2 regions of the Streptomyces finlayi genome follow, and region 1 is predicted to be linked to the other one. Evidence: riboswitches for the same ligand, from Rfam matches in the RefSeq annotation. Region 1 holds a riboswitch; the other holds the start of a gene.

What was found. Region 1 has a riboswitch for glycine ahead of gcvT (glycine cleavage system aminomethyltransferase GcvT). Riboswitches for the same ligand answer to the same signal wherever they lie in the genome.
Region 2: another riboswitch for glycine. It lies ahead of gcvP (aminomethyl-transferring glycine dehydrogenase); the one in region 1 lies ahead of gcvT (glycine cleavage system aminomethyltransferase GcvT).

What each region holds. Positions count from the first base shown of each region.
Region 1 is NZ_CP045702.1:2,076,596-2,091,929, forward strand. Features, by position in the region: gene F0344_RS09370 (aminopeptidase P family protein) at 1-1,294, shown strand, start outside; gene F0344_RS09375 (serine/threonine-protein kinase) at 1,336-2,535, opposite strand; gene F0344_RS09380 (thioesterase family protein) at 2,581-3,444, opposite strand; gene F0344_RS09385 (trimeric intracellular cation channel family protein) at 3,547-4,206, opposite strand; gene F0344_RS09390 (ABC transporter ATP-binding protein) at 4,253-5,398, opposite strand; gene F0344_RS09395 (ABC transporter ATP-binding protein) at 5,395-6,387, opposite strand; gene F0344_RS09400 (ABC transporter permease) at 6,394-7,356, opposite strand; gene F0344_RS09405 (ABC transporter permease) at 7,358-8,362, opposite strand; gene F0344_RS09410 (ABC transporter substrate-binding protein) at 8,448-10,115, opposite strand; gene F0344_RS09415 (enhanced serine sensitivity protein SseB C-terminal domain-containing protein) at 10,300-11,088, opposite strand; gene F0344_RS09420 (enhanced serine sensitivity protein SseB) at 11,232-12,002, opposite strand; gene F0344_RS09425 (AAA family ATPase) at 12,084-12,758, opposite strand; glycine riboswitch at 12,921-13,018, shown strand; gene gcvT (glycine cleavage system aminomethyltransferase GcvT) at 13,174-14,301, shown strand; gene gcvH (glycine cleavage system protein GcvH) at 14,441-14,818, shown strand; gene glyA (serine hydroxymethyltransferase) at 14,837-15,334, shown strand, end outside.
Region 2 is NZ_CP045702.1:6,862,424-6,877,757, forward strand. Features, by position in the region: gene F0344_RS31430 (DUF881 domain-containing protein) at 1-156, shown strand, start outside; gene F0344_RS31435 (small basic family protein) at 153-485, shown strand; gene F0344_RS31440 (DUF881 domain-containing protein) at 491-1,285, shown strand; gene F0344_RS31445 (FHA domain-containing protein) at 1,476-2,273, shown strand; gene ftsR (transcriptional regulator FtsR) at 2,315-3,058, shown strand; gene F0344_RS31455 (bifunctional nuclease family protein) at 3,112-3,585, shown strand; gene F0344_RS31460 (MerR family transcriptional regulator) at 3,754-4,368, shown strand; gene F0344_RS31465 (DNA polymerase IV) at 4,444-5,898, shown strand; gene F0344_RS31470 (PRC-barrel domain-containing protein) at 5,823-6,191, opposite strand; glycine riboswitch at 6,325-6,422, shown strand; gene gcvP (aminomethyl-transferring glycine dehydrogenase) at 6,615-9,500, shown strand; gene F0344_RS31480 (DUF5999 family protein) at 9,588-9,794, opposite strand; gene F0344_RS31485 (hypothetical protein) at 10,097-10,684, opposite strand; gene F0344_RS31490 (glutamate-cysteine ligase family protein) at 11,171-12,676, shown strand; gene F0344_RS31495 (substrate-binding and VWA domain-containing protein) at 12,741-14,528, opposite strand; gene F0344_RS31500 (CPBP family intramembrane glutamic endopeptidase) at 14,713-15,334, shown strand, end outside.

The DNA.
Region 1 (15,334 bases):
GTACGCGGCCCTCCGCCGCGCCGCGCTCTCCGCGCTCTTCCCCGGCGAACGCCTCGTGATCCCCTCCGGGAACCTCAAGGTCCGCTCGAACGACGACACCTATGCGTTCCGCCCCTACTCGGGCTACGTGCACATGTCCGGAGACCGGGCCCGCGACGGCGCCCTCGTCCTCGTACCGCGTGCGGAAGGCGGCCACGACGCCTACTGCTACCAGCTGCCCCGGGACAGCAGGACCGACGACGAGTTCTGGACCGGCGCCACGGCCGAGCTGTGGATGGGCCGGCGCCGCTCCCTCGCCGAGGCGGAGCGCGTACTCGGCCTGCCCTGCCGCGACGTCCGCACGGCGGCCGAGGACCTCGCGGCGGCTTCCGGCGCGCCGACCCGGATCGTCCGCGGCCTCGACCCGTCCCTGGAGGCGGCCGTCACGACCGAGGAGGAGCGGGACGCCGAACTGGAAGGGGCGCTCAGCGATCTCCGCCTCGTCAAGGACGCCTGGGAGACCGCCGAACTCCGTAAGGCCGTCGACTCCACCGTGCGCGGATTCACCGATGTGATCGGTGAGCTCTCCAGGGCCGTCGCGTCGTCCGAGCGATGGATCGAGGGCACGTTCTTCCGCCGCGCCCGGCTCGAGGGCAACTCCGTCGGCTACGGCTCGATCTGCGCCGCGGGCGAGCACGCCACGATCATGCACTGGACGGACAACGACGGTCCGGTGCGCCCCGGCGACCTGCTCCTGCTCGACGCCGGCGTGGAGACCCACACCCTCTACACCGCCGACGTCACGCGCACACTGCCGATCGACGGGACCTTCACTCCCCTCCAGCGCACGGTCTACGACGCGGTGTACGAGGCCCAGGAGGCCGGGATGGCCGCCGTCAAGCCGGGCGCCGCGTACCGCGACTTCCATGAGGCGGCGCAGCGCCACCTGGCGGTCCGGCTGGTCGAGTGGGGCTTCATCGAGGGTCCGGCCGACCGCGCGTACGACCTCGGCCTCCAGCGGCGCTTCACCATGGCGGGCACCGGCCACATGCTCGGCCTGGACGTCCACGACTGCGCGCAGGCCAGGAACGAGGGGTACGTCGACGGCGTGCTGGAGCCGGGCATGGTCCTCACCGTCGAGCCCGGCCTGTACTTCCAGCCTGACGATCTCACGGTGCCCGAGGAGTGGCGCGGTATCGGCGTCCGCATCGAGGACGATCTGCTCGTCACCGAGGACGGGCACGAGAACCTGTCGGCCGCCCTGCCCCGGTCGGCGGACGACGTCGAGGCGTGGATGGCCCGGCTGGCGGGCTGAGCAGGCGCGACGGAGCCGCGTGGCCGGGACGTGCGGAGGGCCTACCTGAAGCAGTCGAGGATCAGCGGAAGGTCCTCGAGCCACTCCTTGAGGCGGCTGGTCCTGCGGGCGTGGACCAGTTGCTGATGGGCCGTGCCGTCGTGCAGCCGAACGGTCACCATGAGGTGTTTGCGGGGCTCGGCCGTGTGGTCGACGGCGCTGATCCGGTCCCAGCCGAAGTGGAGGCTCCGCGTATCGGATTCGAGGAGCACTCCCCCGGCGTCGATCAGGACGGCACTCCTCACGTCCGCCGCCGTGAAGACGGGGCCACCGCCGGCCTGTTCCGGCCCGGGACGGGCGGGCGCGGTCTCGGTAGGTGCCTGGTGGACGGGGACCGGCTCGGCGGGCTGCCGGGGCACGGCCACCGCGGGTGCGTACACCGTGGGCGAGTAGGCCGTCGGGTCCGGCGCCAGCAGGTCCAACAGGCGCTCGGGCGTGGGCCTTTGGGCGGGGTCCTTGGCCAGGCAGGACGCGAGCACCGGCCACAGGCCCGCGGGCACCGCGGACAGGTCCGCCGGCTCGTGCACCGCACGGTACATCAGGCCCATCGGCGTGCCCCCGCCGAAAGCGCTGCCGCCCGCCGCCGCGACCAGCACGGCCCCGAGGGCGAACACATCGGCCGCACCGCCGACTTCCTCGCCCTGCGCCTGCTCGGGCGCCAGGAATCCGGGGGTCCCGAACGCCACCCCGGTGGAGGTCAGGCGGCTGGACTCCATGGCGCGCGCGATGCCGAAGTCGAGAACCCTCGGGCCGTCGGGGGCCATGATGATGTTGCTGGGCTTGAGGTCGCGGTGCACCAGACCGCAGCCGTGAATCGCCGCCAGCGCCTCGGCGAGGGCCGCTCCCAGCTGCCGCAGCCGCTCCTCGCCCATCGGGCCCTCCGCCCCGAGCAGGGCGGCCAGGGTGGGGCCGGGGATGTACGCCGTGGCCAGCCAGGGCGCCGGCGCCTCCGGGTCCGCGTCCACGACCTGCGCCGTGTGGAAGCCGCCCACCCTGCGGGCGGCCGCGACCTCGGCGCCGAACCGCGCGCGGAAGTGCGGGTCGGCCGCGAGTTCCGGACGCGCCACCTTCACGGCAACCGAGCGCCCGCCGCGCGAGCGCGCCAGATAGACGGTGCCCATCCCCCCGGCGCCCAGCTCCCGTTCCACCGCGTACACACCGATACGCTCCGGCACGTCCACCCCGCTCACCCCGTACTCCATGCGCCGCACGCCCCCTGTGCTGTCGCGCATCAGTATGACGTGGCCCTAGCCGCGCGGAGCCCTGGCCAGTTGACGGGACTGGGCGACCAGCCGGTCGGCGCTGTCCCAGACGTCCGCGTCCTCCTCCAGGAACCCGCCCGCGAGGTTACGGGTGGTGATGGAGACGCGCAGGGGGCCGGGGGCGGGGCGGCAGCGGATGTGGGTCGTCAGCTCGATGGTGGGCGTCCAGCCCTTGAGGCCCAGTTCGAACGAGGTCGGGGGCATGGCGTCCACCGTGAGCAGCAGGGAGAGCGGGTCCGCGTCGCGCCCGTCCGCCAGACCGAACCAGCCGCGCATCTCGCCCTTGCCGGACGGGGCGCCGATGGCCCAGCCGACGGTCGCGGGGTCGAGCTTGACGGAGAGGCGCCCGGTGATGGCGGAGCTGCCGGGGATCGGGGCCGGCCCGTCGCCCGCGCCGAGGCACTGCTCAAGCGGCGGGATCGCGGGCGGCTGGGCCGAGGTGCGGATGTCGTCGGTGAGTGCCTCCAGGTCTCCGTAAGTGGCGAGGACCCGGATGCGCTCGGTCTCGGTGCCGTCCTCCGCGTACTGGAAGAGGGAGGCCTGGCCGGTGGAGAGCGTGCGGCCGGTGCGGACTACCTGCGTACGGATCACCGCGGGGCCGGGTACGGAGGCGGTGAGGTAGTGCGCCGAGACCGAGAACGGGTCGGAGTGCGGGAGCGACTGTCCAAGGGCCCGGCCGAGCATGGCCAGCAGATAGCCGCCGTTGACGGCGTGGATGATCGTCCAGCCCGCGGAGAGTTCCGCGTCGTAGACTCCCTCCTCACGGAGCGTGACAGCGGTGTCCCGGTCGAACTCGCTGTCCCCGATGGTTGCCTGCGCCGTCTGCGCCATCTGCGCTGCCTGTGCCATGGAATGCACGGTACACCGATTGTATTACTGAGCGGTAGCTTTTTCGCATCGCGGGGTCGCGGGACGGAGCCCCGACCCCCCTCGCCCCCGGCCCTGCGCGGCCTAGCCTTCCTCGGCCCTGGCCGAACGGCGGTTGTACGCGCGCGGCGCACGCCAGTGGAAGCGCATCGCGAGCAGCCTCAGCGTGAACGCGGTGATCACCGCCGCACCGCTGGTGAAGGCGCTCAGTGTGTCGAAGCGGATGCACAGCGCGACCATCGCGGCCCCCACGATCGCGGGCACCGCGTAGAGGTCGCGGTCCCAGCGCAGCAGTGAGGGCACCTCGTTGGCCAGTACGTCGCGCAGGACACCGCCGCCGACCGCGGTGGTCAGCCCGAGGGCCGCCGACGCGGTCAGACCGAGGCCGTACTCGTACGCCTTCACCGTCCCCGTGACGCAGAAGAGCCCGAGACCCGCGGCGTCGAAGACGTTGACGCCCACCTGGATGCGCTCGACGTGGGGGTGCAGGAAGAAGACCAGTCCCGCGGCGAGCAGCGGGGTGGTGAAGTAGCCCAGATCCGTGAAGGCGGCGGGCGGGATCGCGCCGATGATCACGTCACGGAACAGCCCTCCGCCCAGCGCTGTCACCTCGGCGAGTACCGCGATGCCGAAGACATCGAAGTTCTTGCGTACGGCGAGCAGTGCGCCCGAGATCGCGAAGACGAAAATCCCGGCGATGTCGAGCGCATGCTGGACGGAGGGCGTGAACAGTTCGAGGAGCACCGGACAGTTCTACAGGGTCCGGCGGCTCCGACGCCGCCCGGAGTGCTCAGACGGTGTCGGCCTTCTCCGCGGCCTCGCGCGGCGCGGGCACCGCCCCGGACTCCCCGGCCGGTTCGTCGGCGGGTTCCGCCGCCTCGACGAGCGGAGGAGTGCCCTCGCCCACGACCGCCTCGATGCCGATCGGCCGGTTCAGCCCGACCGTGCCGGCTTCGATCTCGGCCGCGAAGTGGCAGGCCACCTTGTGCCCGCCGCCGACATCCGTCAGCACCGGGCGCTCCGTGGCGCACAGCGTGTCCTGCGCCCAGGGGCACCGCGTGTGGAAGCGGCAGCCGGCCGGCGGATTGGCGGGCGAGGGCAGGTCGCCCTGGAGCAGGATCCGCTCCCGGCGGTCCTCGACCTCCGGGTCGGGCACCGGCACCGCGGACATGAGCGCCTTGGTGTACGGGTGCTTCGGCTCGGCGTACAGCGCGTCGCTCGGCGCCTCCTCCACCAGTGAGCCCAGGTACATGACCCCGATGACGTCCGAGATGTGGCGGACCACGGCGAGGTCATGGGCGATGACGAGGTACGTCAGCCCCAGTGACTCCTGCAGTTCCTCCAGGAGGTTGATGACCTGCGCCTGGATCGACACGTCGAGCGCCGAGACCGGCTCGTCGCAGATGATCACGTCCGGTTCGAGCACGAGGGCCCGGGCGATACCGATGCGCTGACGCTGTCCGCCGGAGAACTCATGGGGATAGCGGGACAGCGAGTTGGTGGGCAGGCCGACCTTGGCGAGGATCGCCTTGATCTTCTCCCGGCGGTCCGCACGGTCGGTGCCGATCCCGTGGGCCGCCATGCCCTCGGAGAGGATCGACTCGATGTTCTGGCGCGGGTTGAGACTGCCGAGCGGGTCCTGGAAGACCATCTGGAGCCTGCGGCGGTAGCGCCGCATCTCCTCGTCCGGCAGCTTGGCCAGGTCGGTGCCGTCGAAGACGACCCCGCCGGCGGTGATGTCGACCAGCCGCAGCACCGCCCGGCCCAGCGTCGTCTTGCCGCAGCCCGACTCGCCCACCAGGCCGTACGTCTGTCCGGCCTCGACGCTCAGCGAGATGCCGTCGACGGCGTAGACGTGTCCGACCGTACGGTCGAACACGAGGCCCTTCTTGACGGGGAAATGAACCTTGACATCGTCGAGTTCGAGCAGGCTCATGCCGATACCTCCGCCTTGGGCAGGACCGGGTTGACGCAGCGCACCTGGTGTCCGGCCGTGCGTGGTTCGGTCAGTTCAGGAGTGCCGGTCAGGCACTCCATCGTGTAGTGATCGCAGCGGGGTGCGAAGGCGCAGCCGTCGGCCCAGGCGATCTTGTCGTTGATCGATCCCCGGATGGGGCGGAGCGGCTCGCCGCGCGGCGCGTCCAGACGCGGGATGGAACCGAGCAGCCCGTGGGCGTACGGGTGCGTGGGCGCGGCGAACAGTTCCCGCCGGTTCGCGGACTCCACCGCCCGGCCCGCGTACAGGACATTGACCTCGTCGCAGATTCCGGCGACGACACCGAGGTCGTGCGTGATCATCAGCAGGGCGGTGCCCGACTGGTCGACGAGTTCCTTGAGGAGTTCCAGGATCTGCGCCTGGATGGTCACATCGAGCGCGGTGGTCGGCTCGTCGGCGATGAGCAGCCGCGGTGCACAGGCCACCGCCATGGCGATGAGCGCGCGCTGGCGCATACCGCCGGACAGCTGGTGCGGGTATTCCTTCAGCCGCCGGCGCGGGTCGGGGATGCCGACCCGGTCCAGGAGACCGGCGGCCTCCTTGCGGGCGGCCTCCCCCTTCAGCCCGCGATGGCGCTGGAGGATCTCGGTCACCTGGATACCGATGGGGATCACCGGGTTCAGCGAGGACAGCGGGTCCTGGAAGATCATCGCCAGCTGGCTGCCGCGCATCCCGCGCAGCTTGCGCGGGCTCATGGTCAACAGGTTCTCCCCGTCGAACTCCACGCGTCCGCCGACCTTCACACCCTTGTCGGGCAGCAGGCCCATCAGCGCGAGGGAGGTCACGGACTTGCCGCAGCCCGACTCGCCCACCAGGCCGACGACCTGGCCCTGGTCCACGGTGAAGGAGACACCGTCGACCGCGACGGAGTCCTTGCGGCCGCGTCCGCCGAACGTGACGCTGAGGTCTTCGACATTGAGCAGTGCCATGGGAGATCAGCCTCGCAGCTTCGGGTCGAGGGCTTCGCGCATGGCCTCGCCGAGCAGGGTGAAGCCCAGTGCGGTGATGATGATCCCGACGGCCGGATAGGCGGCCATCATGGGTTCGTTGTCGAAGAACCGTTGCGCCTGGGAGAGCATGACTCCCCATTCCGGGATGGCCGGGTCTGGGTTGCCGAGACCGAGGTAGGACAGCGCCGCGGCCTCGATGATCGCGGTGGCGAGGCTGAGCGTCGCCTGGACGATCACCGGGCTCAGCGAGTTCGGCAGGATCTGTGTGAGAACGATCCGCTTCTTCCGGATGCCGAGCGCCTTGGCCGCCAGTACGTAGTCCGCGCCGCCCTGGGCGAGCATCGAACCGCGGAGCAGGCGTGCGAAGACGGGGATCTGGACGACGCCGACGGCGATCATCACCGTGGTCAGGGACTGGCCCATCACCGCGGCGATGGAGACGGCCAGGAGTAGCGAAGGCAGCGACAGCATCAGGTCGGTGAAGCGCATGATCACGGTGTCGATCCGCTGGCCCGTCCTGCCGCCGAGCGTCGCGGCCGCACCGGACAGCACACCGACGGCCGCACCGATGACCAGGCCGATGAGCATCGAGACCACACCGACGAGGAGGGTCTGGCGCGCGCCGACGAGCATGCGGGAGAAGAGGTCACGGCCCAGGTGGTCGAGGCCGAACCAGTTCTCGCCGCGCATGCCGACGAACTTGCCCTGGTTGGCGAAGACTTCGCCCCGCCAGGTCTGCGCTGTGGGACTGTAGGGAGCGACCCACGGTCCGACGATCGCCATGATCACGAACGCGCCGATGACGACCGCGCCGATGATGGCCATCTTGCTGCTTCGCAGGCGTCGCAGCGCCTCGCGCCACAGGCTCGCACCCGCGGTCGCATCGGTCTGCTGGGTCAGCTCGGCCAACCGGTCGATCTTGTCGGCCTTATTGGTCAAGGTCGTCACGTCAGTGCACCCGCACTCTCGGGTCGATGATGCTGTACGCGAGGTCGACCAGCAGGTTGATGAGGACGTACACCGTCGCGATGAAGAGGATGAACCCGACGAGGACCGGGTAGTCACGGCCATCGATAGCCGTGCGGATGAACGAGCCGATGCCGCCGAAGTCGAACACGGACTCGGTGAGCACCGCGCCGGACAGCAGGCTTCCGGTCAGCAGGCCGACCGCGGTGACCACCGGCAGCAGCGCGTTGCGCAGCACGTGACGGCCGCGCACGATCCGCTTGTCGAGGCCCTTGGACTCGGCGGTACGGATGTAGTCCTCGCCGAGCACCTCCAGGACGCTGGCCCGGGTCATCCGCACGATCACGGCGAGCGGGATCGACGAGAGCGCGAGAGCGGGCAGCACCAGGTGCATGATCGCGTCCCAGGTGGCGTCGAGCTCACCGGTCAGCAGACCGTCCAGAGTGGCGAACCCGGTGACGTCGGTGGCGTTGAGTCCGGTGGAGAGCCGGCCGGAGCTGGGGAAGAGACCCAGCTCGACGGAGAAGATCGACCGCAGCAGCAGGGCGAGGAAGAACACCGGGATGCAGATGCCGATCAGCGATCCGGAGACCGAGGCGACGTCGAGCCAGCCACCTCGGTGCTTGGCCGCCAGATAGCCGAGCGGGATCCCGATCACCACGGCGAGGAGGATGGCCGCGACGCTGAGCTCCACGGTGGCCGGGAAGCGCAGGACGAACTCGTCCCACACCGGCTGTCCGGTCTGGGTGGAGGTGCCGAGGTCCAGTTCGAAGATGCGCTTGAGGAAGCGCCAGTACTGGACGTGAATAGGTTCGTCGAGCCCCAGCGCCCGGTTGATGCGCGCCACTTCGGCTTCGGTCGCCCGCTCGCCCAGGATCGCTGAGGCGGGTCCGCCGGGCAGCCGGTTCAGCCACAGGAAGAGCAGAACCGACAGGCCGAGCAGGGTGGGTATGAGCTGTAGCAGTCTTCGTACGACGAGTCGCAGCACCCCGCGTGCCCCTTTCTTACGTGTCGAAAAGTGGGTTCGCCCGGCCACCGGGAAGCTGTGGCCGGGCGAACCCACTGATGTGCGGTTACTTGAAGGAGACCTCGGCGAAGTTCTCCTGCGTCAGCGGGGAGACCTTCGGCGGGTTGACGTTCTTGGCGAACGCGATGGCGGGCGGCGAGGACGAGATCGGGAGACCCGGCAGGTACTCCATGATCGCCTCGTTGGCCGTCTTGTACGCCTCGACGCGGCCGGCCGGGTCGGTCACCTTGGACGCGGCGTTCACCGAGTCGAAGACCTTGGCCTCGTCGAAGCCCCACTGCTTGTCTTTGCCGGCGAACCAGGTACCGATGAAGTTGAAGCCGTCGTTGAAGTCACCGGTCCAGCCGAGCATGTGCAGGGCGCAGGAGCCGGCCTCAGTGGCGTCCAGGTAGTCCGGGGCCCACTTCATGGCCTTCGGGACGACCGTGATGCCGGCCTTCTCCAGGTCCGCCTTCATCAGCTCGAACATGTCCTGCGGGGCAGGCATGTACGGGCGGGTGACCTCGGTCGGGTAGCAGAACTCGAGCGAGAGCTTGCTCTCGCCGGCGTCCTTGAGGAGCTGCTTCGACTTGTTCGTGTCGAAGGGGTACTCCTTCACCTTGTCCGAGAACCCGGCGACCGTGTCGGGCATGAACTGCGTGGCGACCTTGCCGCCCTCGGGCAGCTGGGTCTTGACGATGTTCTCGCGGTCGATGGCGTGCGCGATGGCCTGGCGGACCTCGGGCTTCTGCAGCGCCTTGTTCTTCGACTGGGTCATGCCCACGTAGAAGAGGTTGAAGACGTCACGGGTCGGGACCTCGTAGCCTTCGCCCTCCAGCGTCTTGATGTCCGCCGGCGCGACCAGGTCGTAACCGTCGATGTCACCGGCCTGCAGCGCCTGGCGGCGCGTCTCCTCAGTCGAGATGGTGCGGAAGACCAGGTTCTTCACCTTGGCCTTGGCGCCCCAGTAGTCGTCGAAGCGCGCGAGGCTGACTTCCTTGTTGCCCTTGTTCCACTTGGTGATCTTGTACGGGCCGGTGCCGGCGACCGTGCCGGCCTCCTGGCTGTACTTGGGGTACGTGATGGCGTCGCCCTTGGCGGTCGCGTCCTGCTTCTCGTACTCCTTGATGGCCTTCGGCGAGTGGATCGCCAGGGCCTGCAGGGAGAAGCCGCCGGGCAGGTTGGCCGAGGCCTCGTTGACCTCGATGACGGCGGTGCCGGCGTCCTTCGCTGTGCAGGACTTGTAGTTCGCCTTCGGCGCCTCGGCGTCCTCGTTCTTCGCGAAGCCGCCCATGATGGACTGCCAGTAGTACGAGACCGCGCTGGACTGGTAGGTGCCCTTCCAGTTGAACCAGTGGTCGTAGTTCGCGCAGACCGCGGCGGCGTCGAACGTCTCACCGTCGTGGAACTTCACGTTCTTACGGAGGTTGAACGTCCACACCGTGCCGGCGGGGTTGCTCTCCCACGTCTCGGCCAGTCCGCCGACGAGCTCGCTGCCGCCCGACTCGTGCTCGAGCAGTGCCTCGAAAGCCTGTCGGGTGACCCGGAAGGTCTCACCGTCGCTCGCGAGCGCGGGGTCCAGGGAACCCGGGTCCCCCGCACCGGCGAAGACGAAGGTGTCCTTCTCCCCGCCCTTGGCTTCGTCGGTCCGCTCACTGGAGCAAGCCGTCGCGATCAGACCGACAGCTACGGCTGCGGTGATCGCCCGAACAGCTCGGGACGTTTGTATTCGCATGTGGGCCCACCCGGGTCAGCAGTATGTGAAGAGCTAGCGATCGCCCGAACACTACATTCGCGAGGCTGCGCGGAGAACAGTCCGGATAGCGGTGATACCTACCTGAGACCCGGACACTCAACAAACCCGACAGACAGCCCACATCGTGCTCACCGCATCCAACCCGAGCGAAATCGGGGCGGGTTCAGCGGAGTGCGGAGGGCGGGTAGCCGTAGCCGGGTGCGGCGGGCGAACCGCCCGCCGGGGCGTGCGCCTCGCGGTCGTAGAAGGGCCGGGAGTTGGCGCGCAGCCACATCGCGACGGGGTCGTACTCGTCGGACATGGAGACGGTGGAGACGGGCAGGCCGTCGGGAACCGTGCCGATCGACTGCTGCATCATCACGCGCACGGCGTCGACAGACGGCCGCCCCGTGTCGTAGAGGTCGAGGCCGATCGCGAGGTACGGGACACCGAGCGCGGGCTGCACCCAGGCGCGGCGCAGGGAGCGGACGGCCGGGGTGCGGTGGGCGTTCTGCGTGAGCATGGCGTAGAACTGCGGGATCTCGATGGCGGGCTCGGAGAGCCGCAGCGGCCCGGCGGGCATGCGGTCGAGCCCGGTGGCGATCCGGCGCAGGTCGAGCCAGGGGATGCCGACGCCGCCGCCCGGGGCGTGCGGGTTGAGCCAGATCCCCCAGCGGTCGGGGAAGAGCGCGCGGGCGATGTCACGTCCGGTGACCAGCTCGTGGGCGCGGTTCCAGCCGCTGGCCGAGAGCTCCTGGGCGGAGGTCACACAGGGGGCGTAGCCCAGCCCTTCGACCTGCATGTTCCCGTACTGGGCGTCAGGGGCGCCGGCGGTGCCGTGCCAGAGCAGCATCCAGACCCGGCCGTCGGTGAGGGCCTGGAGAAGAGCTTCGTACGCGTCGTAACGCCCGGGCGTCACCTGGCCCAGCATGTGCTCGATCTGCCCGGCCGCCGCGGTGCCTGACACGCTCACTCTGGGTCCCGCCCCTCATCGATCCGCTGTGTCGCCCCGCCACTTCCGGGCATACGGGTGCGACCCCGCCGTGCCATCAAACCAGCTTATGCCTCGCTTCTGACACCGGCTTGACGGCGGCCGGTGTCCCGCGCGCCGCTAAATCAGTGTCCTTCGCGCCGGTAGAAGGGACGCACCTTCGCCAGCATCCAGTCCCCGACCGGGTCCTGTGCCACGTCGAGCAGGACGAGATTGACCGGCCAGGGCGGCTGGACCCGGCCGAGCGCGCGGCCCAGGGCGTCCATCGGGGCCCGCTGCCCGGCGCCGTCCCAGGTGGCGAACTCGACGCCGACGAAGAGGACGGGATCGCCGCCCTCGATGGTGGCCAGCGCCCGGCGGGCGGTGCTCACCACGCCGCTCGCCTCGAACTCGCCGGACACCGCGGCGAGGAAGTCCACGGGGTCCTGCTGCCAGTCCGGCTCGTAGAGCGTGACCCGGCCGCCTCCGGCGGGACCGTCCAGCGGGGTGCGGCCCGCCCGGCACAGTTCGGCGACGGCGGCCGGCGGCAGGGGCAGTCCGACGGCGCCACCCGGATTCACCGCGACGCCGACCTGCGGGGGGAGCCCGCGGGCGAACTCGCGGGCGGGCGCCACGGCGAAGGAGAGGTGCGTGCCGACACACAGCAGGAACTGCGCCTCGGAGCTGTAGACGGGGACGTACGCGGCGCCGTCGATGTCCATCATCGGAAGGTCGAGGTCCGCGCTCGCGGGGCTGCCGCCGCTGGGCAGCGGCACCCATATCTGACTGCGGCCGAGCACTTCGAGCAGCCGGCCGCCCGCTTCCGGGACGCCGAGGGAAGCGGTCAGCACTTCTTCGAGCTCGTTGGCCGGCCAGCCATGGTGCGGCTGCGCCCCGAACGGCGCCGGATTCTCCACTGGTCCCCTGCTTCCCCTCTGGTCATGCCTTGCGGCAGCGATCGTAGACGAGCGGCCGAACGGGGCAGGCGCCGTGGCCACTCACGTCTGCCGGCTCTCGAACGTGACCCGGTCGAGGGCGTCGGCGGCCCCGCGGTCCAGCAGGACCGCCGAGGCGCATCCCGCCGGGAGCAGGCCGGTCTCCGTGTCGCGCATCAGCCGGCCGACCGAGCGGCGGTGGCGGGCGAAGGCGTAACCGGAGACGCCGCGTCCACGCTCGCGCTGGCCCTCCCGCGCCACCTCGGGCGTGACGTCGAGCAGGACGAGGTGCAGGATGCGGCCCCGGCGCCGGGCGTCCCGGGCCAGCCAGCGCCGTACCCAGGTCTGCGTGCCGCAGTCGTGGACGACCACGGACTCACCGGATCGCAGTGCCTGCCAGAGCCCGGTGTAGTGGGCGGCCCGGACGAGGGGGCGGTAGAGGGCGTAGGGAAGTAAACGGGGCAGGGCGCGGGCCCAGCGGTCCCGGGTGTCCTGCGAGTCGATGGCCCGGTCCGTCACGGTGCGGCGGATCAGGGTCGACTTGCCGCTGCCGGGCAGCCCGGAGACGACCACCACGTCGCCCGCGGCGAAGTCCAGGCTGCGAGGGCTCCGCCCGCCCCGGCTGCGCAGATCGCGCACGACGGGCGCGTGCGTACCGAATGTTTCACGGACGGGCACCGCCTTCTGCGGTGACACCGCGCCGTGCGCGGCCCCCGCGGTCGTCGCGTAACGCTGCAACGTCGTCGCCTCCCCCTGTCCGGTGACCCATATCTGCCCAAGAAGTGTAAAGAAAAGGTAATGCGGCACAACCGGCCGACCGTCCAGCATCCGTCGGGACCGGACGCCCCACTCTCCCGCATACCGTGCGATGATGACCCCGCCAACTGCATACCGGCCGTTTGAATCCGCGCGGGAGAGTTCCGGACACTGTGTGTGCCGGGCGCCGAAGGAGCAAGTTCCTCCCTTGAATCTCTCAGGCCCCGTACCGCGTGGATGAGGCAGATCTGAAAAGCGAGCCGTTCCGCGGCTCCACCCAAGGTGCAAGCCGACCTCTGCAGGGACGACCCCTTCAGGGCATCTCGGCGAACCTCTCAGGTTCCGATGACAGATGGGGAGGGATCATCCTCTGTCGTCATGCCCTGGAGCCGTATCCATGAGCACTGCCCCGAGCAATGCCCCCCGTCACACCGCGCTGGACACCCTGCACCGTTCGCTGGGCGCGACCATGACCGACTTCGCGGGCTGGGACATGCCGCTGCGCTACGCCAGCGAGCGCGACGAGCACAACGCCGTACGCACCAGGGCCGGTCTCTTCGACCTGTCGCACATGGGCGAGATCACGGTCACCGGCCCGCAGGCGGTCGATCTGCTGGACCACGCGCTCGTCGGCAACATCGGCACGGTCGGCCTCGGCCGGGCCCGCTACACCATGATCTGCCGCGAGGACGGCGGCATCCTGGACGACCTGATCGTCTACCGCCTGGGCAAGACCGAATACCTGGTCGTCGCGAACGCGGGCAACGCGCAGACCGTCCTCGACGCGATCACCGGGCGCGCCGCCGGTTTCGACGCCGTCGTGCGGGACGACCGTGACGCGTACGCGCTGATCGCCGTACAGGGCCCGGAGTCCCCCGGCATCCTCAAGTCCGTCACGGACGCCGACCTGGACGGGTTGAAATACTACGCGGGCCTGCCCGGCACCGTCGCCGGTGTCCCCGCGCTGATCGCGCGTACCGGATACACGGGGGAGGACGGCTTCGAACTGTTCGTCGCCCCCGAGCACGCCGAGCGGCTGTGGAAGGCCCTCACCGAGGCCGGCGCCCCGGCCGGGCTCATCCCCTGCGGGCTCTCCTGCCGCGACACGCTGCGCCTGGAGGCGGGCATGCCGCTGTACGGGCACGAGCTGACCACGGCGCTGACCCCGTTCGACGCGGGTCTCGGCCGGGTCGTGAAGTTCGAGAAGGAGGGCGACTTCGTCGGGCGCGAGGCCCTGCGGGCCGCCGCCGAGCGCGCCGAGACCGCTCCCCCGCGCAAGCTCGTCGGCCTGGTCGCCGAGGGCCGCCGGGTTCCGCGCGCGGGCTTCCCCGTGGTCGTCGGCGGCGAGGTCGTCGGCGAGGTCACCTCGGGCGCCCCTTCGCCCACGCTGGGCAAGCCGGTCGCGATGGCGTACGTGGACGCGGCGCACGCCGCGCCCGGGACCGCGGGCGTCGGAGTCGACATCCGGGGCACCCACGAGCCGTACGAGGTCGTGGCCCTGCCGTTCTACAAGCGCCAGAAGTAACCACTGCGCCGTAAGAGGCACCCGGGACGGTTTCCGAGGGCATCCCGGCGCTCCGGCACTCCCGGCGTGACGCAGTCGCGTCTCACACCGTAAGACCACCGTTCATCAGCACTCCCCCGCGTACAGGAGAATTCAGGTCATGAGCAACCCCCAGCAGCTGCGGTACAGCAAGGAGCACGAGTGGCTGTCGGCCGTCGAGGACGGTGTGGCCACGATCGGCATCACCGAATTCGCCGCCAACGCGCTCGGCGACGTCGTCTACGCCCAGCTCCCCGAGGTCGGTGACACGGTGACCGCGGGCGAGACCTGCGGCGAGCTGGAGTCGACCAAGTCGGTCAGCGATCTGTACTCGCCGGTCACCGGTGAGGTCACCGCGGCCAACCAGGACGTCGTGGACGACCCGTCGCTGGTGAATTCCGCTCCCTTCGAGGGCGGCTGGCTGTTCAAGGTACGCGTCACGGACGAGCCGGAGGACCTGCTCTCCGCCGACGAGTACACCGAGTTCTCCGGCAACTGAGACCCAAGGGACCCCCTGATGTCGCTTCTCAACTCCTCCCTCCACGAGCTGGACCCGGACGTCGCCGCCGCTGTCGACGCCGAGCTCCACCGCCAGCAGTCCACCCTCGAGATGATCGCCTCGGAGAACTTCGCTCCGGTCGCGGTCATGGAGGCGCAGGGCTCCGTCCTCACCAACAAGTACGCCGAGGGCTACCCGGGCCGCCGCTACTACGGTGGCTGCGAGCACGTCGACGTCGTCGAGCAGATCGCGATCGACCGCATCAAGGCGCTGTTCGGCGCCGAGGCCGCGAACGTCCAGCCGCACTCCGGTGCGCAGGCCAACGCCGCCGCGATGTTCGCGCTGCTGAAGCCGGGCGACACGATCATGGGCCTGAGCCTGGCCCACGGCGGTCACCTGACCCACGGCATGAAGATCAACTTCTCCGGCAAGCTCTACAACGTGGTCCCGTACCACGTCGACGAGACCGGCGTCGTGGACATGGCCGAGGTCGAGCGCCTCGCCAAGGAGTCCAAG
Region 2 (15,334 bases), 4.8 Mb from region 1:
CATGCGCTCCAGGAGAGTTTCGACATCCGTACCAGCATTTCGGATCAGGAGAAGGTGCGCCTGCCCGCTGCGCCGAGCCTGATCGTGCGCACAGCAGAACCGATGGCCGCAGACACCGGCAGTGGTGCGGCAGATACAGGGAAAGGCACATCGTGATCGCCGTACTGGGCCTCGTCGTGGGAGTCGTGGTCGGACTGTTGGTCCGGCCCGAGGTGCCGGCGGTGGTCGAGCCCTACCTGCCGATCGCCGTCGTCGCCGCGCTCGACGCCGTCTTCGGTGGCCTGCGGGCCATGCTGGACGGCATCTTCGTGGACAAGGTCTTCGTGGTCTCGTTCCTCTCGAACGTGGTGGTGGCCGCCCTGATCGTGTTCCTCGGCGACAAACTAGGTGTCGGGGCCCAGCTCTCCACCGGTGTGGTGGTCGTGCTCGGCATCCGCATCTTCTCCAACGCCGCCGCGATCCGTCGGCACGTCTTCCGGGCTTGAGGCCGATGAGTAACGAAGCAACTCCCAACGGCGAGGAGCGCACCGGCGAGCAGCCGGCCGGCGCATCCGCACCCACTGTGCTCTCCGGGCGCCAGCGGCTGATGGCGGGGCTCTGGCCGCCACGGGTGAGCCGCGCCCAGCTCATCGTCGCTCTGCTGCTGTTCGTCCTCGGGCTGGGGCTGGCCATCCAGGTCAGGTCCAACAGTGACAACAGCGCGCTGCGCGGAGCCCGTCAGGAGGACCTGGTCCGTATCCTCGACGAGGTCGACGACAGGACGCAGCGGCTCCAGGACGAGAAACAGCGGCTCGACGATCAGCGCACGGAGCTGGAGAACAGTTCCGACCAGGCCGAAGAGGCAAGGAAACAGACACGCGAGAAGGAACGGCAGCTCGGCATCCTCGCCGGCACCGTGGCGGCGCACGGACCCGGCATCACGCTGACGATCAGCGACCCGAGCGGTGCGGTCGAGGCGGACATGCTGCTGGACGCCATCCAGGAGCTGCGGGCGGCCGGTGCCGAGGCGATCGAGGTCGACGGTGTCCGTGTCGTCGCCAGTACGTACTTCTCCGGTTCCGCGGGAGCGATCGAGGTCGACGGCCGCAAGGTCGCGCCCCCGTACGAGTTCAAGGTCATCGGCAAGCCGCAGGATCTGGAGCCGGCGCTCAACATCCCCGGCGGGGTCGTGCAGACGCTGGAGAAGGAGCAGGCCACCGCGCAGGTGGCCCGCGCCGACGACATCGTCGTGGACGCCTTGCGACCAGCCGATCGGCCTGACTACGCTCGGTCGTCGTCCCAGTGAAGCCGTGGCGCATGGGCGCCGGGGGACACGGGCATGAGGTTCCGGGGGGTCGGCGCATCGTATTCGTGGCGCGTGGTGGAAACTGTCGAGTGGATACGGACGTTGTGAAGATGTCCGGGTCGGCAGGTGTGTTCATTCAGGGTTCGTCCTGCCCCACGGGCGGGTCTATGTCGGTCAAGGGGAAACGCCCGTGAAGTTGTTTGCGAAGTTGTTCGGAAAGAGCGCACGCGAGGACAGCAACAGCGCTGCCCGCCACCGCGCTCCGCGGTCCGGTCAGGGCGAGGAGCAGGGCGTTGACCGCCCGCTCTTCCGTGACGAAGTGCCCGGAACACCCGGTGACGTTCCGGGTGCGCACGGCGCCTCGCCCGCTGACCCTGCCGGTGCCGGGCGCATAGGTTTCGGTGAACCATCGGCCTCACGTACGGGTGGCGGGTTCGCGCACGCCCCGGAGGGGTCCTCCATGCCGGTGTGCGCGAGGTGCGGGCACCGCAACGCCGAGGCCAGCCGGTTCTGCTCCAACTGCGGCGCGCCGCTCAGGGGCGGAGTGCCGGAGCGTGCTTCGGAGACGACGTCGACCATCTCGATCTCCGGTCTCGAGGCGTACGAGGCGGAGGCGACCGGTCAGACCATGCTTCCCTCGCTGTCGCCGGAGGCCCAGGCCGCCGTCGACGCACTGCCGGCCGGTTCCGCACTGCTCGTGGTGCGCCGGGGTCCGAACTCGGGCAGTCGTTTCCTGCTGGACAGCGACCTGACCACGGCGGGACGCCACCCGCAGAGTGACATCTTCCTCGACGACGTGACCGTGTCGCGGCGTCATGTGGAGTTCAACAGGAACCCCGACGGTAGTTTCACGGTGGGGGATGTCGGCAGCCTCAACGGTACGTACGTCAATCGCGAACGCATCGATTCCGTTCCGCTGAACAACGGCGACGAGGTCCAGATCGGCAAGTACCGGCTGGTCTTCTACGCGAGCCAGCGGGGCGTGTGACCCTCCCCCGGACTCCGTCCGGGGGACCCCCAGGAAGGTTCATGGTGCGAACATCGACGGGCGGTGCCGGTCACGGCACCGCCACCGCGGACGAGCCCGCGATGAGCATCGGCACGGTGCTCCTTCGGCTGCGCGACGAGTTTCCGGAAGTCACCATCTCCAAGATCCGGTTTCTCGAGGCCGAAGGGCTGATCGAGCCGCAGCGGACTCCTTCCGGGTACCGGAAGTTCAGCCCCGCCGATGTGGAGCGGCTGGCTCAGGTCCTGCGGATGCAGCGGGACCACTACCTTCCGCTCAAGGTCATCCGAGGTCATCTGGATGCCCTGGCCCGGGGCGAGAGGGTCGCGCTGCCGGCTGCCGGGGGGCAGGGGGACTCCGGCGAGGTTTCCTGGGGCGCCGACCAGGGGCGGGTGACAGCGGCCAGGATCGGGCGTGCGGAGCTCCTCGCCGCCGCCGAGGTCGGTGAGGACCAGCTCGACGCGTGGGAGTCCTACGGGCTGGTCTCGTCCACTCCCGAGGGCGCCTACGACGCCGAGATGGTCACCGTGGCAAAACTTGTGGCGGATCTGGGGCGATTCGGTCTGGAGCCTCGGCACCTTCGGGCCATGCGCGCGGCCGCGGACCGGGAGGCAGGGCTCGTCGAGCAGGTGGTCGCACCCCTGCGCCGGCACAGGAACCCGCAGGCCAGGGCCCATGCCGAGGCCACCGCGAAGGAGCTGGCGGAGCTCTCCGTACGGCTCCATTCGGCGCTCGTGCAGGCGGCTCTCGGTATCCGGCTCCACTGACGTCGGCGGCGCCCGACTACCCAAACATGGCGAGCACGTCCTAGGGTTGCTGTGTGAACGAGCTCGACGTTGTGGGTGTCCGGGTAGAAATGCCCTCCAATCAACCGATCGTGCTCCTGCGTGAAGTGGGAGGCGACCGGTTCCTCCCCATTTGGATCGGTCCCGGCGAGGCGACAGCGATCGCCTTCGCCCAGCAGGGCATGGCTCCTGCCAGGCCACTGACCCATGATCTCTTCAAGGATGTGCTCGAGGCCCTCGGCCAGGAGCTCACCGAGGTCCGCATCACGGACCTCCGGGAAGGGGTCTTCTACGCGGAGCTGGTCTTCGCGAGTGGGGTCGAGGTGAGCGCGCGGCCGTCCGACGCCATAGCGCTCGCCCTGCGTACCGGCACGCCGATCTACGGCAGTGACGGGGTGCTGGACGACGCGGGGATCGCCATCCCCGACGAGCAGGAGGACGAGGTGGAGAAGTTCCGCGAGTTCCTCGACCAGATCTCGCCGGAGGATTTCGATACCAACAGTCAGTGACCGTCCCTCAGGGGTGCCGTCAGCGCATCCGACAAGCCGTTCCCCGTCTTGAGTCGCGGGAAACCACCCTCTGGGTGATTATCACTCGGCGTGCCGAGTGTGGCGATCGTTGACGCACCCCGAGTGACTGCCTACCTTCGAGATGGCAGGTCAAGGACGGAGGTCGGCGTGAGAAGCAGCGGCGACGGTACGGTGGCGGGCGGGCCGTATCCGCAGCATGGCAGTGCAGCCGACCACACCATTCGGCAGCCGGTTCAGCCGGTGGTGGAGGCGGACGGCGTAACAGCGGTGGGCGATATCGGCTACCGCGGCCCGACCGCGTGTGCGGCGGCGGGCATCACCTATCGACAGCTCGACTACTGGGCGCGCACGGGGCTGGTCGAGCCGAGCGTGCGTCCGGCGTACGGCTCGGGGACGCAGCGCCTCTACAGTTTCCGCGATGTGGTCCTCCTCAAGATCGTGAAGCGGTTCCTGGACACGGGGGTCGCTCTGCAGAACATCCGCAGCACGGTCCAGCACCTGAGGGCCCGCGGATTCCAGGACCTCGAACGCATGACGCTGATGAGCGACGGCGCGACGGTCTACGAGTGCGCATCGCCCGACGAGGTCGTGAAGCTCCTCCAGGGGGGCCAGGGCGTCTTCGGTATCGCCGTGGGCGTCGTCTGGCGGGACGTGGACGTGGCGCTGTCCCAGCTGCACGGAGAGCGGGTCGACACCGGCGAGACACTGATCGGCAACAACCCCGCGGACGAACTGGCCAGACGGCGCAACCGCGCCGGGTGAGCGAGGGGAACTGCCCGGGCCCTCGGGGGCGCCGGGCAGACCGATTGTCAGTGGCGTAGGGCAGCATCGACTGATGTGAGAGCCGCGCCCACCATCCTGCATCTGGACATGGATGCCTTCTACGCCTCCGCGGAGCAGGCGGCGAAGCCCAGCCTGCGCGGCAAGCCCGTGGTGGTCGGCGGGCTCGGGCCTCGCGGGGTCGTGGCCACCGCCTCGTACGAGGCGCGGCGCTTCGGGATCCACTCGGCGATGCCGATGGCCCAGGCGCGCAGGCTCGCACCCAACGCCGCCTACCTCGTGCCGCGCTTCACCCTGTACCGGACGGTGAGCGACCAGGTGATGGGGCTCCTGGGGCAGCTGTCGCCCCTCGTGGAGCCGCTCAGCCTGGACGAGGCGTTCGTCGACCTGGAGGCAGGCGGGGTCGCCGACGACGCGGCCTCGGCCCGCGAGATCGGCGAGCGGCTGCGTACGGCGATCAGAGCCGTCACCGGACTCACCGGTTCCGTCGGCCTCGCGGGGTCCAAGATGATCGCCAAGATCGCCTCGGAGGAGGCCAAGCCGGACGGCCTGGTCCTGATCGAGCCCGGGACGGAACGCGAGCTTCTGGCGCCCATGTCCGTGCGCATCCTGCCCGGTGTGGGGCCGGCGACCGGGGACCACCTGCGGCGGGCCGGGATGACCACCGTCCGCGACCTCGCCGATGCCGGTGAGGCCGAGCTCGTACGGCTGCTGGGCAAGGCGCACGGCTCCTCGCTGCACCTGATGGCTCTCGGGTACGACGACCGGCCCGTGGTGGCGGAGCGCGACGCCAAGTCCGTGTCGGTCGAGGACACCTTCGATGTGGACCTGCACGACCGCGTGCGCGTCAGGAGCGAGGTGGAACGGCTGGCGGACCGCTGTGTGCGGCGGCTGCGCGCCGCGGAACGGTCGGGGAGGACCGTCGTGCTGAAGGTCCGGCGCTACGATTTCTCGACGCTCACCCGCTCCGAGACGCTGCGCGGCCCCACGGACGATCCCACCGTCATCAGGGAGGCCGCCGCGCGGCTGCTGGAGGCCGTTGACACCACCGGGGGCGTGCGGCTGCTCGGTGTGGGCGTCACAGGGCTGGCGGACTACACCCAGGAAGACCTGTTCGCCCAGGCCGCCGACGCGCTCAGCGCCGCCATGGACGCCGAGGTGACCGAAGAGGCAGGTGCGGAGCAGGGGCCCGCGGAAGGGGCCGAGGAGGCCGCAGAGGAGACGCCTGAGCAGCTCGCCGAACGGCGCTGGCCCTCGGGACACGACGTACGGCACGAGACACACGGCCACGGATGGGTCCAGGGCAGCGGCGTGGGCCGGGTGACGGTGCGCTTCGAGGAGCCGGGCGACCCCCCGGGCCGGGTGCGCACCTTCCGCATCGACGACCCGGAGCTTCAGCCCGCCGAGCCGCTGCCGCTCGTGAAGGACCCCGCCGACTACTCCTCCTGGCCCGCCAACCGGCCGAAGTCGCGGTCCGGGGACGGCTCCTCGGGGGGCGAGTCCAGACCGTAGTGGCGGTAGAGCTGCAGCTCCTGCTCCGGTGAGAGATGCCGGCCGACGCCGAAGTCCGGCGCGTCCTTGATCAACGCGCGGTCGAAGGGGACGCGCAGGGAGTCCTCGACGAACTCGCTCGGCTCCAGCGGCACGAAGGCGTCCCGGCTGAAGAGCCCGGTACGGACGGCCGCCCACTCGGGAACCCCGGTCGCGTCGTCGAGATAGACCTCATCCACCGTTCCGATCTTGGCGCCCTTGCGGTCGAATGCCTTGCGGCCGATCAGGCTGCGCGGATCGATGTCGGTCTGCACGGTGCCTCCCGCTGGTCGCGACAACTGAGGGTGGTCCCCCCATTACTCCACAAGCACTACGAAAGTGCAGCTCGAGGGCATCGGCCACTCGAGACAGCCGACGTGTGCCCGCTGGTACGCTGGCAGTGGCTGCTGACCCCGTGCGGGAGAGTCCTCCGGTGAAGAATCCGGAGGCGCCGAAGGAGCAAATCCTCCCCGGAATCTCTCAGGCCCCCGTACCGCACGGCTGAGGTCACTCTGGAAAGCAGGACGGGACCCGTTCGGGCACATGCCGGCGCGGGACTCTTCCTCACCGACGGTGAAAGCCGGTCCGCCCCTGGCGGCCGGTGAAGCTCTCAGGTCGAGATGACAGAGGGGGAGGCCGTTCGGGCAGCCACGCCGTGGTGCCCCTCGCAGGTCGTAACAGACCAGGAGGCCTCCATCATGACCCCCCGTCGCACTCCGCTTTCCCAGCTGGAGCAGGGCATTCCCTTCGAGCAGCGCCACATCGGGCCGGATGGTGAGGCCCAGGCGAAGATGCTCGCCCAGGTCGGCTACGGCTCCCTCGACGAGCTCACCGCCGCCGCGGTGCCCGACGTGATCAGGAGTACCGAGGCGCTGCGGCTCCCCGCCGCCCGCACCGAGGCCGAGGTACTGGCCGAACTGCGCTCCCTCGCCGACCGCAACCAGGTGCTCGCCCCGATGATCGGGCTCGGCTACTACGGCACCTTCACCCCGCCGGTGATCCTCCGGAACGTCATGGAGAACCCGGCCTGGTACACGGCGTACACCCCGTACCAGCCGGAGATCTCCCAGGGCCGTCTCGAGGCGCTCCTCAACTTCCAGACCATGGTCGCCGAGCTGACCGGGCTGCCGACCTCGGGCGCGTCCCTGCTCGACGAGGGCACCGCCGCCGCCGAGGCCCTGGCGCTGGCGCGGCGCGTCGGCAAGGTCAAGAGCGGTGTCTTCCTCGTCGACGCGGACACCCTGCCGCAGACGATCGCGGTCATGGAGACCCGCGCGGAGCCGACCGGTGTCGAGGTCGTCGTGGCCGACCTCGCCGCGGGCATCCCGGCGGACGTGGCCGAGCGGGGCGTCTTCGGCGTGCTGCTCCAGTACCCGGGCGCCTCCGGGGCCGTCCGCGACCTCAAGCCCGTCATCGAGCAGGCGCACGAGCTCGGTGCGATCGTCACCGTCGCCGCCGACCTGCTGGCGCTGACCCTGCTCACCTCGCCCGGCGAGCTCGGGGCGGACATCGCGGTCGGCACCACGCAGCGCTTCGGTGTGCCGATGGGCTTCGGCGGACCGCACGCCGGTTTCATGGCCGTACGCGAGAAGTTCGCCCGCTCCCTGCCCGGCCGTCTGGTCGGGGTCTCCGTGGACGCGGACGGCAACAAGGCGTACCGCCTGGCCCTCCAGACCCGCGAGCAGCACATCCGCCGCGAGAAGGCCACCAGCAACATCTGTACCGCTCAGGTGCTCCTCGCGGTGATGGCCGGCATGTACGCCGTCTACCACGGCCCCGACGGGCTGCGGACGATCGCGCTGCGCACACACCGTTACGCCACGATCCTCGCCGAGGGCCTGCGCGCCGCCGGTGCCGATGTGGTGCACGGCTCCTACTTCGACACGATCACCGTGCGGGTCCCCGGCAAGGCCGCGGAGATCGTCGCGGACGCCCGTGAGCGCGGAGTGAACCTGCGGCTCGTCGACGGCGACCTCGTCTCGCTCGCCTGCGACGAGACCACGACCCGTACGCAGATCGCCGCTGTCTGGGCCGCCTTCGGCGCCGACGGCGACATCGAGGCGCTGGACGCGGCCGCCGCCGACACGCTGCCCGAGGGCCTGCTGCGGACCGACTCGATCCTGACGCACCCCGTGTTCCACCAGCACCGTTCCGAGACGGCGATGCTGCGCTACCTGCGCAAGCTGGCCGACCGCGACTACGCGCTGGACCGCGGCATGATCCCGCTCGGCTCCTGCACCATGAAGCTGAACGCGACCACGGAGATGGAGTCGATCACCTGGCCCGAGTTCGGCGCGCTGCACCCGTTCGCGCCGGCCGAGCAGGCCCAGGGCTTCCTGACCCTGATCCGCGAGCTGGAGGAGCGCCTCGCCGAGGTCACGGGCTACGACGCCGTCTCCATCCAGCCGAACGCCGGCTCGCAGGGCGAGTTCGCCGGTCTGCTGGCCGTCCGCGCCTACCACCGCGCCAACGGCGACGAGCAGCGCACGGTCTGCCTGATCCCCTCGTCGGCGCACGGCACCAATGCCGCGAGCGCCGTGATGGCGGGCATGAAGGTCGTCGTGGTGAAGACCGCCGACGACGGCGAGGTCGATGTCGAGGACCTGCGCGCGAAGATCGAGAAGCACCGCGACGAGCTCGCCGTGCTCATGATCACCTACCCCTCCACCCACGGCGTCTTCGAGGAGCACGTCGCGGACATCTGCGGCGAGGTCCACGACGCGGGCGGTCAGGTGTACGTCGACGGCGCCAACCTCAACGCGCTGGTCGGTCTGGCCAAGCCCGGCAAGTTCGGCGGCGACGTCTCGCACCTGAACCTGCACAAGACGTTCTGCATCCCGCACGGCGGCGGCGGTCCGGGCGTCGGCCCGGTCGGTGTGCGCGCCCACCTCGCGCCGTACCTGCCGAACCACCCGCTCCAGCCAGCCGCGGGTCCGGAGACCGGGGTCGGCCCGATCTCGGCCGCTCCCTGGGGCTCCGCGGGCATCCTCCCCATCTCCTGGGCGTATGTGCGCCTGATGGGCGGAGAAGGCCTCAAGCGGGCCACGCAGGTGGCTGTGCTCGCCGCCAACTACATCGCCAAGCGCCTGGAGCCGCACTACCCGATCCTGTACAACGGCCCGGCCGGTCTGGTCGCGCACGAGTGCATCGTCGATCTTCGGCCGATCTCCAAGGCGACCGGCGTCAGCATCGACGACGTGGCCAAGCGCCTGATCGACTACGGCTTCCACTCGCCGACCATGTCGTTCCCGGTGGCCGGCACGCTCATGATCGAGCCGACCGAGAGCGAGAACCTCGCGGAGCTCGACCGCTTCTGCGACACGATGATCGCCATTCGCGGCGAGATCGAGAAGGTCGCGTCCGGTGAGTGGAGCGCGGACGACAGCCCGCTGGGCAACGCCCCGCACACCGCTGCGGCGCTCGGTGGCGAGTGGGAGCACGCCTACAGCCGTGAGGAGGCCGTCTTCCCGGCCGGTGTCTCCGCAGCCGACAAGTACTGGCCGCCGGTGCGCCGGATCGACGGTGCCTTCGGCGACCGCAACCTCGTCTGCTCCTGCCCGCCGCTGGACGAGTACGACCACTGAGACATGTGAGCGGTAGGACGTGACGCGGACACGCGTCGGGGCCGGTGCGGAGACTTCTCCGGCCGGCCCCAGTTCGTACGGCCGCTGTCAGGCGGCTTTCATGATCCGGCCGGTCTCCAGCGGCCGGTGCGGTGCGATGATCTGCCCGTCCGGCAGCAGCTCGCCGGTGTCCTCGAAGAGGAGGACGCCGTTGCACAGGAGGCTCCAGCCCTGCTCCGGGTGGTGTGCCGTGAGGCGCGCGGCCTCCCGGTCGGCGGAGTCGGCGGACGGGCAGGGTGGCTGGTGCTGGCACATGGCTGGGTTCTTTCGCTGCGTTGAGTTGAGTGTCGTGCGGCTTGACGGTGTGTTCATGGCCGCCCCCGTATCAGTCGGTCCGGTCCCAGTGTTGCCCCACGGGCGTCAATCCGCAGGGATTTCGCGGCAGCTCTTGTACTCCTCTCATGACGCATCACCCGGCCGGGCGGTTCGCCGTAACTCCACTGTCTCTTCGGGTGGTTCGGGGTGGCCCGTACGGACTAGGCCGGACGGGCAGGAGTGCGCCCCCGCCGCGGCGCCCCGGGAGCCGGGGCGGTACGACGGGGGCGTGGTGGAGCGGGTCAGGCCGGGGAGCCGAGCAGGGGGCCGGGAGGAATGCGCAGTGTCATCACGGGCAACAGGTCGGCGACCGCGTGCGGGCGGTGGGCGGCGATGCCCGGGGGCGCGGGCGCCAGGGGGACGAGTACGTCGGTCGGGGCGAGTGTGCCGCCCGCGGGGTCGGCTTCGGTGTCGCCGTGCAGCCACAGCGTGAGCATGTAGAGACCGGGGATGGACAGAAGGCGCGGCTGGTAGGCCGCCGGCGCCGCTTCGGCCTGGCGTACGGCCAGCTCGGTCGAGGCGATGTAAGGGCCCTCGAAGAAGTGCGAGAAGGCCCAGCCGTCGGCGGTCAGCATGGTTTCCGCGGCGGCGACGGCCTGGTCCCCGCTGCGGATCATGAAACGCCAGCCGGTGAGGCGGGTGCGGGGTGCGGGCTCGTTCGGGGTAATCCGGTTCAGTACGTGGACGGGCAGCGGCAGTTCGGGGCTCAGCGGTCCCTGGACGGACCGGAGAGCGGGCGTGCGGGCCTCACGGACTGCGGTAGGAGAACCGAGTGCTGTGAGAACGCTGCGCAATGCGGGCGCGGGAGCCTGGGGTACATGCAGCGGCATGGTGGGTCGCCTCTCACTTCGGAGACACGGTGATGCGTGGGCGGGTTGCAGACAACGCTGTCGGCGTGCCGGGGCCAGAGGACGGCCGGAAAACGGGGCCTGTGCGTCAACTCTCTGCCTCGTTCGCGGAGTTTATACGACACGCGTTCACGCGGTGTTTCCGCTAGCTGTTTCCCATAGGGTCCGCAAGGCGGTATCAGGACTGCGGAATGCGGACTTTATGGCGATTCGGCCTGGCCCCGACTTCCTCCGCCTGGGGTTTACCCGATACGGCGGTAGGCTGAAACTCGTCGGCACTTTCACCGCGCGTCCGGCTGCGGAATGTGCACCTGTCGCATGCCTGCGGAATGTGCCCCCGGCTTCCGTCACCAGACTATCGGGTACCTGGGGGCGATGGGGGCGTTATCGATCACTTCCTCTGGGCATTATCGACCCTGATACGAACGGCCTGAGCCGCGGGCCGGTCAACCGAGGAGGGACGCTGCGATGGGCGAGAAGATCGTGGCGGGCGCGTTCGACCTGTCGGATCGGCGGGCGTACCGCGAAAAGCTCAACCAATGCCTGGAGGGGCTGGGGAGGCTGCTGGCCGACCGGAGGTTCGAGCGTCCCCGGAATCTCATGGGCCTGGAGATAGAGCTGAATCTCGCAGGCGCGGACGGTATGCCGCGGATGATGAATGGTGAGGTGCTCCAGCGCATCGCGAGCAAGGATTTCCAGACCGAACTGGGGATGTTCAATCTCGAAGTAAACATCGTCCCGCACCGGCTGAGCGGACGCGTATTCGACCAGCTCGCCGAGGAGCTGAGAACTGGTCTCGCCTATGCCCACCGCAAGGCCGTCGAGGTCGACGCCGGGATCATGATGATCGGAATCCTGCCGACCCTTGGACCGGACGACGTGGTCTCGGCGAACCTTTCGCAGGTGGACCGCTACACGCTGCTCAACGACCAAATGGCGGCTGCGCGCGGCGAGGATTTCGCCCTCGATATCGAGGGAGTCGAGCGACTCGAGTTCACCTCCCCGTCCATCGCTCCCGAGTCGGCCTGCACTTCGGTCCAGCTGCATCTCCAGGTGACACCGGAGCGTTTCGCAGACGTCTGGAACGCCGCGCAGGCCATCGCCTCCGTCCAGGTCGCGCTCGGGGCCAACGCACCCTTCCTCTTCGGCAAGGAACTGTGGCGGGAGTCCCGCCCACCCCTGTTCCAGCAGTCCACCGACGTCCGCCCGCCGGAGTTCCACAATCAGGGGGTGCGGCCGAGGACGTGGTTCGGAGAACGCTGGATCAGCTCCGCGTACGAGCTCTTCGAGGAGAACCTGCGCTACTTCCCGCCGCTGCTGCCCATCCGCGACGACGAGGAGCCGCTCCGCGTGCTCGACGAGGGCGGAGTGCCGCAGCTGGCGGAGCTCGTCCTGCACAACGGGACCGTCTACCGCTGGAACCGGCCGGTGTACGGCCTGGCGGGCGGTGTTCCCCATCTGCGCGTCGAGAACCGGGTCCTGCCGGCAGGACCCACCGTGACCGACGTCATCGCCAATGCCGCCTTCTACTACGGTCTCGTGCGCGCGCTCGCGGAGGAACCGCGCCCGGTATGGAACAGGCTGCCGTTCGCCGCGGCAGCCGAGAACTTCGACACCGCCTGCCGCCACGGCATCGACGCGGAACTGCTCTGGCCGCGGCCCGGCCGCTCGGGCGGGGTCACCAAGGTGCCCGCGGTCACGCTCGTACGCGACGAACTGCTGCCGCTGGCCGCTGCCGGGCTCGACGCCTGGAACATCGAACCCGCGGACCGCGACCTCTACCTCGGCGTCATCGAGGAGCGCTGCAAACGGCGGGCGAACGGCGCCTCCTGGCAGGTCGACACCTATCACCGGGCCCTGGACGCCGGACTCGGACGGGACGCGGCACTGGCCGCGACCACCCGCCGTTACGGCGAGCTGATGCAGGCGGGTGAGCCCGTGCACACCTGGCCGGTGGGCTTCCCGGCACCCTGAGCCACGGAAACGTCCGAGCCCGTGGCGGGCCGAGCCCGGGGAGCCGAGCATGGCCCGCCAAGGGCTACTCGGCCGCCGCTTGGCCGCCCTGTCCTGCCGTCATGATCGCCTGGAGGATCACGGCCTGGATCTCGGCCGGGTCGCTCACCTGATAGCCGCCGCCCCCGGTCACCTCGGCCATGGCGGCGACCTCCTCGCGATCGGCGTCGGGACCGACGGCGATCGCGATGATCGGAACGGGACGCTCCGGGTCCGCGAGCTCTTCGAGGCGGGCGATCAGCCCACTGCGGGAGATGCTGCGCGGGTCCTGGTTCGAGCCGTCCGTCAGGATCACCAGGGCGTTGAACTTGCCCTTCACATACGTCGCAAGCGACTCCTCGTACGCGGCCAGCGTCGTGTCGTACAGGCCCGTCGCGCCGTTCGGTACGGGCTGGAGCGCGGCGAAAGCCGCGGCGAGCTCCTCCCGGTGGGAGCCACCGTTCTTCGCCGGGTCACCCAGCCGTCGCGTCGGCATCAGTTCGCGGTAGTCCTTGGCGCCGTCGAGCGTGGTCGCGAACTCCCAGAGGCCGATCTCGTCATTGGGTGTGAACTGGGTGAGCGCCTGGATCAGGGACGCCTTCGTGACGTCCATCCGTGACTGCCCCCGGCCGGGCACGAGGGTGGCCATCGAACCGGACGCGTCGACGACCGTGGTGAGCCGCGCACTCTGGACCGTGATCGTCCACATGCCGAGCGTCTCCTGGAGCGCCGCCGGTGACGGAGGCGCGGCGGCCGAGGCGTCGTACGGCTGGGGCTTCCTGCCGCCGGCCGATGCGATGACCGACGTACCGGCGGTGCCGTCGGCGGTACGGAACCCCCGCTGCGCCAGGACGCGCCGGGAGTCCTCGTTCCTGAGCAGGGTCATGAACCTCAGGGCCGCCCGGCTCTCGGTGGTGGTCAGTTCCGGTTCGTTGATCAGGGCGTACGGATAGTTGAGCAGCGGAGTGCCGTCCTTCGGGTAGAAGAGGTCGAGCTTCCCGCTGCCGGCCGAGTCCGCGTTGTGCGCGAAGGCGGCCTGCTCCGAGAGCAGAACGGCGTGGTTGCGTCTGGGATTGCCCGCCTCGGCTCCCGAGCTGTCCAGTGCCAGCGTTTCCAGTACGTGGGCGTCACCGTCCGACATCCGCTGGGCCAGCACCTTGGCGGCCTCGGCGACGCGCGTGTCACTGTCGCCGCCCTGCCTGTCGGACGACGCTCCGATGCTCGCCAGCGCCAACAGGCCGGTTGCGCTGCGCGAAGGGTCCGCCGCGCCGAGGCGTACCTCGTCCGACCGCATGACAGTGGCGACCAACTCGGCCCAGGAATACGTCTTCCCGGGCCAGCCGAGCGTCCTGGACGCGGACGGCACCGTGGCGAGGGCGACGGGGGAGGAGGCCACGGAGTCTCCGGGGGCGACGGGTACGCCGTCACCGTTCCCCTTGGCACGGTCCAGCCAGAGGTCCGAGTCCGGCAGCCAGACCTCGTAGTCAGGGTCCTTGTCCCCTCTGGCCAGGGAGTCCGCGACCTTGTAGGAGTCGCGGGCCACCACCTCGACGTACAGGCAGTGGCCATCCGACTTCACCTCGTTCTCGCGTGCCTGGTCGGCGACGGCACGTGCGGCGGGGGCGATGTCGGGGGAAGCGGCCATCGTCAGCCGTACCGCCGAGTCGTCGCAGGGCTCGGAGAAGGTCAGCAGGCCGCTCTGTGCGGCGGCCGCCGTTCCCGCCGCCACGGCGAGCACGAGCATCGTGGCGATGGCGACGGTGCGGCGGCGCCGGGGAGGGGCGTCCCCGGAGTCCTGCGCCGCGTATGCGTCGGGCAAGCTGTGACGTCCCATGTCGGTGGTGCCCCTCCTTGAGGATGAACAAGGAAAAGGGGGACCACACCATCACCAATGGTGGTCGTCCCCCGTCAGGTCCAGCATGATCTTCGTACCTGCATTCGAGACCCTAGCGGGGCGGCGAGCGGGATGGGACGTGAATGCACAACTACAGGCAGATGTACAGGTGGAGGCGGGGCGTGTGGCTGATTTGTACCCCCAGGAGGGCGTGCCGCGACGGATCTTGCGGTCCGAGACGGTGCTTGTCCTGGCGCTCTCGCTCGGTGCCAGCGGAGTGTCCGCCCTCATCAGTTTTGTCGGATCGCTGACGAAACCGGGGGGACTGAAGGATCAGGCGGCCACGCTGAACGGTTCGTACGCACCGGGGCGGCCATGGCTGGATCTCGCCTGGCAACTGTTCGGCATCACCACAGCACTGGTGCCCGTCGCCCTCGTGGCGCACCTGCTGATCAGGGAGGGGGCGAATCTGCGGACGATCGGCTTCGACCGGACCAGGCCCGGGTTCGACCTCGGCCGCGGCACCCTGATCGCCGCGGGCATCGGCAGTGCCGGGCTCGCGTTCTATCTGGTGGCACGGGCCACCGGATTCAATCTGACGGTGGTGCCGGAGTCACTGCCGGACGTGTGGTGGAAGATTCCCGTGCTGATTCTCTCCGCGCTCCAGAACTCCGTACTGGAGGAGGTGATCGTCGTCGGCTATCTGCTGCGCAGGCTGGGGCAGTTGGGCTGGACGCCGATGGCGGCCCTGGTGGCGAGTTCCGTGCTGCGCGGCTCCTACCACCTGTATCAGGGCATCGGCGGCT